3 regions of the Colwellia sp. E150_009 genome follow, and region 3 is predicted to be linked to each of the others. Evidence: predicted binding sites of a transcription regulator. Region 3 holds the regulator's gene; each other region holds the start of a gene.

Region 1 (3,218 bases), on a different contig from region 3:
TATAAATAAGTTGCTTTAATTCGAGCAGGTGTTGCTCAGCAGGTGTTACCGTTAAAAGAAAGCCATTTTTTACCAGTAATCGCGTGAATTCATTGTCTAAAATTGGTGCATAAACTGATATTAGCCAACCAAAGTAGCTATCTGCAAAACTTAATTTGGATAATGTGCCAACACTAAAATGACAGTTTTTATAACGCTTCGCTGCAATTTTTATTGTTTCTTTGGCAATATCAACACCATAAACCTGATTTGTAATGGTTTTATGTTGATGTGTATAGAAACCTTCACCACAGCCAGCATCAAGTAATGGTGCATTTTGTTCGCCATACTGTTGGTATAATTCAAGCATTTTATCAACCAGTGGCTGATAAAAACCCTTATCAAGAAATGCACGCCTAGCATTAACCATATTTTTATTGTCTCCAGGTGCTTTAGAGTGTTTAAATTGCACTGGAAGTAAATTTACATAGCCTTGTTTTGCCTGATCAAAGCTATGATTATTTATACAACGGTAAGTTTTGTCAGTAAGCGTTAAAGCTTGTTGACAAAGAGGACAAATATAATGTTCCAATTGAGACATAATTTACCTGTAGAGCTAACCGTTAAAAGTTGACCAAATAGGCGCATGATCAGAGGGTTTTTCAATACCACGTAATTCGTAATCAATATCTGACTCTATGCATTGTTCACTCAAACTTTTTGTTGCTAGAACTACGTCAATACGTAAGCCACGGTTATCGTCAAACCCCCGAGAGCGGTAATCAAACCATGAATATTTTTCGCCAAGATCAGGATGTAGTTGTCTGAAAGTATCAATAAACCCCCAATCCATTAATGTTGACAACCATTCACGCTCTTCTAATTGAAACGAACATTTCCCTGTTTTCAACCAACGCTTACGATTTACTTCACCAATACCAATATCTAAATCAAGCGGAGAAATATTAATATCTCCCATGACAATAATTTTTTCATCTTTTGTATGATGTTCGTTTAAATATGTCATTAAATCTTTATAAAATTGTCGTTTATAAGGATATTTGGTTTCATGATTAATATTGTCGCCTTGAGGGAAATAACCATTTAACACGGTAATTTTTTCGCCTTTATTATTGGTTGTTTCTACCATAATCATACGACGCTGAGCTTCGTCATCATCAGTAGGGAAGCCTTTTTGCACCTTTACAGCCTCTTTTTTACATAACATAGCAACACCGTAATGTGCTTTTTGCCCATGAAAATAAACGTGATAACCCATGGCTTCAACCGCTTCTAATGGAAACATTTCATCGTGCACTTTAATTTCTTGTAGGCCAATAATATCAGGCTGATGCTTATCAATAATTGCTTGTAGTTGGTGTAGGCGAGCGCGAAGCCCATTTATATTAAAAGAGATAATTTTCATAATGTAAACTCAAAGAAGACTTAAAAATTTGTTTGCCATGCTACCAGAAACCTAGTTAAAAAACTCTAGTTATTACCAGTAACTTAGGGTTGCATCAATTCTTTTAAATTTATCGGAACTGACAGACAAAGAACTTAATAGCATTGCTTTTATTAACATGATTAATTGGACTAAAAATAATTTTAAAAAAAACTTAAAGTTTTAATACTTGATGTCGATAACTTATTTAGTGGTTGAAGTATAAACTAAGAGAATGTTCCTTTGCCTGTAAATGTAGTCAATGACACAGTTAACAATAACACGGTAACCTCACAACCTTTGTTGCATGAATTGCAATTAGGTGAGCGGTTAAACCAATGTGTTCATGAGTCAAGACGCTCAGACTTTGCATTAATGCTAGCGATGCTTTGTGATGATGTTAGGGAACAGAGTCAATTTATTTTACCTAAATCTTCACCTATTGATGGCACATCAACAGATAAAGCATTAACTAATAACCAAACGTTAAGAAAGCACTTTGACTTGCCTGAAAAAGCACCTTTATCATTAAAAAATATGGAGCAAGTAGAGCAATATAACCAAGGACAATTGATAGCAGACAATGATTTATTATCATTGCATTTAGCTAATGCTCTATCACCTAAACCCCTCGCTTTTCGTGATGAATACAACCATATTCCTACCAATGTTCTTAGCAATACCAGCGTAGTTTGCCAAAAAAAGCATACAAACACTGAAAAAGAAGTGCTTAATAAACCTTTAAACATGAATGTAGACGGTTGGTTGAAATCTATTCAAAATTCTGTGGTTGAATCAAAATTGGTTGATGCAGCGGCATAGCAACTGTATTCATTAGTTTAATTAAGCTACCGCAACACTATTTACCCGCAACACTGCTTATATTTTTTTCCTTTTTTTAGTGACCAAGCGGTTGCATACAGGTTACAAGGACAAAGATCTTTACGCTTTATTTTTGTCAGTTCGCTGTGCTTGATAATATTTCCGTCCAGATAACGCCAATGTAGGTTGTGACCGTCTGTATCTTCAATATTAGCTTCTAAGACAAAACGAGAGTTTTCTCTTAATTCAAATAAGGTGTTTTCGGTAATGTAAAAGGCTGAAAATTCAACAAACTGTTCAGAAGAATTTGGCTTTGTGATGCAAATTATCTTTTCGTTTGAACTCGCTGAATGTATTTTTAGAGCAATCCATTTACAAGAATCTCCCCACGCTTTAATCTCTTTTACTGATTGCGATGATTGACTATTTTTAGCATAAGTATCGAAAATATATTGGTTATTGCCACTTGCGTAAGCACTAAATCGAGAACGCATTAATTGCTCTGGTGTTTGAGGGAATACGCGCGGAGTTTTTTCACTATTAATATAAGGTAAACAACAATTTTCAAAGGTGGCATTAGCGCCACAAAAACATTTATTTTTGATTGTCATAGGTAATTATTGATATGGCTAATTTCGCGATAGTATTTTGCTATTATTAATCTGCACTTTAACATAAAACACTTTATTGAAAAAAGAATACTGTTTATCGCATAAAGATGGTAATTGGTGGTTTTCCCTTACACTTTACTATAAAACTAAAATATTCTATTAAGCTATGTGTATTGATCATAATAGCTATGATGAGTATAACTATGAATATTCAAATAAACTCAATTTTTTATTATGCATAATATTATGTATTAATTGGGTTCAATTATTCTTCTCAAATTAAGAGACTATAAATTTATGAAATTAAAATTAATAGCCGCCGCTTTATGTATTTCCTTAGTTGCTTGCGTAAACACACAAGA
Region 2 (3,218 bases), on a different contig from region 3:
TAGTTGTGAGTATTTGTTAACGCAATAATATTTTTTAATCATTAATAACATAAAAATGGAGCATATATGAGTGTTTTAGTAGGTCGTCCAGCCCCAGACTTTACAGCCGCAGCGGTTTTAGGTACGGGTGAAATTGTTGATAGCTTTTCATTAAGTGAAGCAATTAAAGGCAAAAAAGCGGTAGTGTTTTTCTACCCATTAGATTTTACTTTTGTATGTCCATCAGAGCTTTTAGCTTTTGATCATCGTATAGAAGAATTTAAAAGCCGTGGTGTTGAGGTGATTGGTGTTTCTATTGATTCACAATTCTCTCATAATGCATGGAGAAATACTGCAGTAAATGATGGTGGTATTGGTCCAGTTCAATATACATTAGTTGCTGATACTAAACATGAAATCTGTAAAGCTTATGATGTGGAGCATCCAGATGCAGGCGTTGCATTCCGTGGTTCATTCCTAATTGATGAAGAAGGCAATGTACGTCATCAAGTAGTGAATGATCTACCTTTAGGTCGTAATGTTGATGAAATGATACGTATGGTTGACGCACTACAATTCCACCAAGAGCATGGTGAAGTATGTCCTGCAGGTTGGAATAAAGGCGACAAAGGTATGACAGCTTCTCCAGATGGTGTTGCATCATACTTAACAGACAATGCTGATAAACTTTAAGCATTAATTTACAGTATTAATAAGTGAATCGTTAATAAATTTATCTTAATAATATTTTTTTTGAAAAGCTAGTGTCGATCGACACTAGCTTTTTTTATGGGTAATTTTCTATTCGCTATTCGCTATTCGCTATTCGCTAATCGGTAGAGGCCAACCGCCTAACTCCTGCCATTTATTTACTATATAACAAAATAACTCTGCAGTTTTTTCCGTATCATAAAGTGCCGAATGTGCTTCACTGTTATTAAAATCAATCTCTGCTGCTTCGCACGCTTTAGCTAATACTGTTTGCCCTAACGCAAGGCCTGCTAAAGTGGTTGTATCAAAACTAACAAACCCATGAAATGGGCTGCGTTTAATTTGACAACGAGTGGTTGCTGCATTTAAAAAACCTAAATCAAACGCAGCATTATGTGCAACAATAATGGCACGTTGGCAGCCAGCTAGTTTCATTTTTTTTCTAACTAATTTGAATAGGGCTTTTAATGCTACTTCTTCATCAACCGCACCTCGTAACGGGTTTGTGGGATCAATACCCGTAAATTCTAACGCCTTGGGTTCTAGATTTGCACCCTCAAATGGATGCACATTAAATTGTATCGTTTCATCAATAGATAATTTGTTTGAACTGTCATCTAAGGTTAAAACAGAGGCTGCAATTTCTAGTAATGCATCAGTTTGAGCATTAAACCCCGCTGTTTCTACGTCAATCACAACGGGAAAGTAACCGCGAAATCGTTGTGCTAAGAGTGGCTTAATAATTTTACTATTTTCGTTGTTAACTTTGTCTGCTTTTATTTTTTCTTTGTCTGACATATTATTACTTGATCTTGAGCGAGGAAATCTAGAGGTTGGATTATCTCAGAAAATTATATAAAACACGATAGCAACACTAATATCATTAGGTTTGATAGTCGAATAGGTATAAATAAGCGCAAAAAAAACAATAAAGTGCTAAAGTTATGTTAGTTCGAGACGATATAACGAATGTCACTAATTAATTATGTTATAAATATTATGAAAATATATTCTCACAATGCCAATAAGTTATTATTTACTTCGACATTTTTCGTAACAGCATTTATGACGCTAATTTTCAGTGTTATCACTACTCAAGCCCATGCAGGGATTCGACAATACAGTGCAGATCTCAATAGTTCATCATGGAAATTGGCTAATGACTCCCGTTTACAATGCACATTAGCTCATCAAATTCCTAATTATGGTCAAGCACGATTTTCAGCTAAGGCAAGCCGCAAACTTAATATGGAGTTTGAACTGGACATGATGCTTTTGCCTGATAGTTACTCACTGGCTCAAGTGCGAAGTGAGTCACCTAATTGGCGTCCAGGTCATGGCGGCAGGGTAATAGCTGACATGAAACTTCAAAAACAATTTAATCCAAGTTTACCCAAAAAAGTCGCTTGGACTATGTTGAGTGAGTTAGAGCAGGGTATGAGTCCTACTTTTTATTATAACGATTGGTACAGCGAACAAGATAAAATTTCTGTTGGTTTATCAACTGCCCGTTTTAAAGGGGCTTATCAAAACTTTGTTGCTTGTGTTAGTAATTTATTAAACTACAGTTTTGATGACATTGCTTACACTGTATTAAATTATCAATCTAATAGTGATAAATTTACTAAAGCGTCGCAACGACGAGTTGATATGATTAAAGAGTATTTAAGTTTAGATCCTGAGCTTGAATTAGTTCTTGTTGATGCTTATTCAGACAGCTATGGTGGTCGTTGGGCTAACTTTAAGTTATCAGAACGCCGAGCATTACAAGTTCGAGACTACTTTGTTAAAAATGGTATTGATGCTAGTCGCATAGAAGCAACAGGCTATGGAGAAAAGCGACATATTGCATCGAATGAAACAACACTTGGACGTGGTAAAAACCGTCGTGTTGTGATTCAAATGCAGAAGTTGTAAATAATTCTTTATATTATTGTTAATTTATTGAGTGTTTAATCAATATAAATGGTTGTATAGGCCTGTAGATTCAAAGTAATCTACAGGCCTATTTTTTGTGAATTTTGTTAGGATAATCCAAATGAAAATTTTTACGCGCTTTATACTGTTAGTAGTGTTAACACTATCCCAGTTTGCAATAGCTGAAACGTCGGCCAATAAGCCTATTTTAAATGATGCTTATACCTATTCTAATTATGATCAAGTCATTACAACGCATCTTTATTTAGATTTGGCCGTTGATTTTGAAAAGAAAGCTTTATCAGGTTTCGCTGAACTTACTTTAAAGTGGCTCAATGACAAATCTCAAACTATTATTCTTGATACACGTGATTTAGTTGTTCACAATGTACTGGCTCAAAATAATCAAGGTATTTGGAAAAAAGTGAGTTTTAACCTTGCTAAGCGTGATTCAGTATTAGGGGCTAAATTGGCTATTACGCCTCAGTTTAACGCAAAAAAATTACGGGTTTACTATAACTCAACTGAAAAAGCGTCAGGATTACAATGGTTATCACCAGAGCAAACAGCAGGTAAAGAAAAACCTTTTTTGTTTAGCCAAAACCAAGCCA
Region 3 (3,218 bases):
GTAGTAGCAGTTTCAGGTGGCAAGGGAGGGGTTGGTAAAACCAACGTCTCATTAAACACAGCTGTTGCTCTTGGTCAACAAGGTAAACGAGTATTAGTCTTAGATGCCGATTTGGGGTTAGCTAATGTTGATGTTATGTTAGGCTTACGAGTACAACGTAATCTTTCCCATGTGTTATCAGGTGAATGTGAACTAGATGATATTATTATCACTGGCCCTAGTAACATAAAAATTATTCCAGCGACTTCTGGATCTCAATCTATGGTTGATCTAACCCATGCAGAACATGCAGGGTTGATACGTGCTTTTAGCGAAATGAAAACTCAGTTTGATGTACTCATTGTTGATACGGCGGCTGGTATCTCTGATATGGTATTGAGCTTCACTCGCGCAGCACAAGATGTCATGTTAGTTGTATGTGATGAACCTACCTCGATTACCGATTGCTATGCACTAATGAAATTACTTAGTCGAGATCACAATGTTTTCAAATTTAAAGTGGTTGCCAATATGGTGCGCAGTCCTAAAGAAGGGCAACAATTATTTGCAAAATTGACAAAAGTTACGGATAGGTTTTTAGATGTGGCACTTGAATTAGTTGCCGTGATCCCTTTTGATGAAAATATTCGAAAATCAGTGCGCAAGCAGCAAGTGATTGTTGAAGCCTTTCCAGACTCCCCAGCAGCCATTGCATTTAAGGATTTGGCTAAAAATCTTAGTCGTTGGCCAGTACCGCATCAAGCATCAGGTCACTTGGAATTTTTTATTGAACAATTACTCGATTACTAACTTTTAATTAATATCACTCGTTTGTTGAACATTAAAGACCCAACAAGCATTTTAAAATAATTTTGGTGGGAATAGTAAAAAGTGGTAAAAACTAATGCCTATATCAACCCAATTGACAAAACAGTGTTACTTGAACAATATACTGTATTGGTTAAACGAATAGCCTATCACTTGCTAGCACGTTTGCCTGCGAGTGTCATGGTTGATGATTTAATTCAATCGGGTATGATCGGCTTATTTGAAGCAGCGAATAATTTCGACAACACCAAAGGTGCTAGTTTCGAAACGTTTGCAGGTATTCGCATTCGCGGAGCGATGCTTGATGAAATGCGCCGTGGAGATTGGACTCCTAGGTCAGTGCATAAAAATAGCCGTATGGTTACGGAAGCTATTAAGCAACTAGAAGCCAGTTTAGGGCGGGATGTAACAGATATAGAAGTTGCTGAAAAGCTTGAAATTTCATTAAATGAGTATCATCATATATTAAGTGAAGTGAGTACTGGTAAAATACTTGGTATTAATGACTTAGGCGTGAATGAAGATGCACTGATGCTTGATAGCACGTGCCAAAGTGATGACCCATATCAAAGTATTGAGCACAAAGCCTTTAAAAAAGGTTTAAGTGAGTGTATTAGTACTTTACCAGAACGTGAAGCTCTAGTACTGTCTCTATATTACGATGAAGAATTGAATTTACGTGAAATTGGACAAATACTGGATGTGAGTGAATCGCGCGTCAGCCAAATTCATAGTCAAGCAATGCACAGGTTAAAAGCTCGTATGCAATCTTGGCAAAGTTAAGTACAATAATAATTATGTTAACCTTTAGAAATATGAATGTTTAGCCGGAGGGTGTCTTGGATAAAAATATGAAAGTGCTTGTTGTTGATGATTTTTCAACTATGAGACGAATAGTGAAAAATTTGTTACGTGATTTAGGCTTTACAAACATTCAAGAAGCGGATGACGGTAGTACAGCTTTACCTATGCTTCAGAATGGCGATTTTGATTTTGTTGTCACTGATTGGAACATGCCGGGAATGCAAGGTATTGACTTGTTAAAAGCTATTCGCGCAGATGCAAATTTAGCTCACATCCCCGTATTATTAATTACAGCTGAAGCAAAGAAAGAGCAAATAGTAATGGCAGCTCAAGCAGGTGTAAATGGTTATATTGTTAAACCATTTACTGCTGCTACCTTAAAAACGAAATTAGATAAAATCTTCGAACGTTTAGGTTAGTTTTTATTTAGGTGGGCTGCTTACAGTCCACAAAAAACATTTGTTAGTGCTTTGATTAAGTGTTGAGGATATTGCATGAATATGGCAATGGTGGGACGAATTTCATTAGAACAGGCTAGGTCTCTAGTTGAATTTTTAGAAAATGATCAGCAAGAAAAAGCCGATGAGCTTATTTCTAAGATTCAAAATCCAATTAATTCTGATTTATTTGCTGAAATCGGTAAATTAACTCGTCAACTGCATGACTCTTTAACAAATTTCAACATTGATTCACGATTAAGTGATTTAGCAACAGCGGATATTCCTGATGCAAAAGAACGTTTAAATTATGTTATTACCAGCACCGAAGAAGCCGCAAACAAAACAATGGATGCAGTAGAATCTATTTTTCCAGTGCTTGATAACATTGCTGATCAAGTCCGTGCTGTTAACCCCGCATGGACTAAATTAATGAATAATGAGATTGAGCTTAAAGAGTTTAAAGCATTATGTGTGGATCTTGATTGTTTATTAGCGACAACAGGCAAAGAAACCACGCATATCCATAGTTTAATGACCGACGTATTAATGGCGCAAGACTTTCAAGATCTAACGGGACAAGTTATTAGAAAAGTTATTGACTTAGTTAGAGAAGTTGAAGAAAGTTTAATCAATATGTTAACTGCATTTGGTATGACAGCAGACAGTGAACGAGAAAAGTCTGCACCTAAAGTGGGTGAAAACTTAGTTGAAGGGCCAATTGTTAATGCGGAAGAAAGAGATGATGTTGTAGAAGATCAAGATGATGTTGATGATCTTTTATCAAGTTTAGGTTTTTAACAGGAGTTAGTGAATGTCATTTGAAGCAGATGAAGAAATTCTACAGGACTTTTTAGTCGAAGCAGGTGAGATACTTGAATTGCTCTCTGAGCAATTAGTTGAGCTTGAAAATGATGTTGATAATGCTGATTTACTCAATGCTATTTTTCGAGGCTTCCACACCGTAAAAGGTGGCGCAGGCTTTCTGGCTTTAAATGAGCTTGTTGACGTTTGTCATGGCGCAGAAAATATATTCGATTTACTGCGAACAGGAAAACGTACCGTTAATGCTGATTTAATGGATACTATATTATCTGCACTTGACACGATTAATGATATGTTTGACTTAGTCAAAAGCAGAGAACCATTGACCACGGCCGATGCTGCATT

What was found. Region 3 encodes FliA, which starts transcription of late flagellar genes. Its sites were predicted from a motif close to CTAAAGNTNNNNNNNNNNNNGCCGATA; they were not measured.
Region 1: the regulator FliA is predicted to act here: its motif matches at 1,599-1,625, upstream of ACE1OF_RS17990 (VC2046/SO_2500 family protein).
Region 2: the regulator FliA is predicted to act here: its motif matches at 1,627-1,653, upstream of ACE1OF_RS11895 (flagellar protein MotY).

What each region holds. Positions count from the first base shown of each region.
Region 1 is NZ_JBHFOM010000057.1:2,930-6,147, reverse strand. Features, by position in the region: gene rlmA (23S rRNA (guanine(745)-N(1))-methyltransferase) at 1-580, opposite strand, end outside; gene xthA (exodeoxyribonuclease III) at 596-1,405, opposite strand; gene ACE1OF_RS17990 (VC2046/SO_2500 family protein) at 1,667-2,245, shown strand; gene ACE1OF_RS17985 (YchJ family protein) at 2,287-2,856, opposite strand; gene ACE1OF_RS17980 (prolyl oligopeptidase family serine peptidase) at 3,154-3,218, shown strand, end outside.
Region 2 is NZ_JBHFOM010000024.1:54,332-57,549, reverse strand. Features, by position in the region: gene ACE1OF_RS11905 (peroxiredoxin C) at 67-672, shown strand; gene rnt (ribonuclease T) at 802-1,488, opposite strand; gene ACE1OF_RS11895 (flagellar protein MotY) at 1,756-2,607, shown strand; gene ACE1OF_RS11890 (M1 family metallopeptidase) at 2,729-3,218, shown strand, end outside.
Region 3 is NZ_JBHFOM010000005.1:152,042-155,259, forward strand. Features, by position in the region: gene ACE1OF_RS04190 (MinD/ParA family ATP-binding protein) at 1-789, shown strand, start outside; gene ACE1OF_RS04195 (RNA polymerase sigma factor FliA) at 871-1,590, shown strand; gene cheY (chemotaxis response regulator CheY) at 1,647-2,030, shown strand; gene ACE1OF_RS04205 (protein phosphatase CheZ) at 2,106-2,849, shown strand; gene ACE1OF_RS04210 (chemotaxis protein CheW) at 2,863-3,218, shown strand, end outside.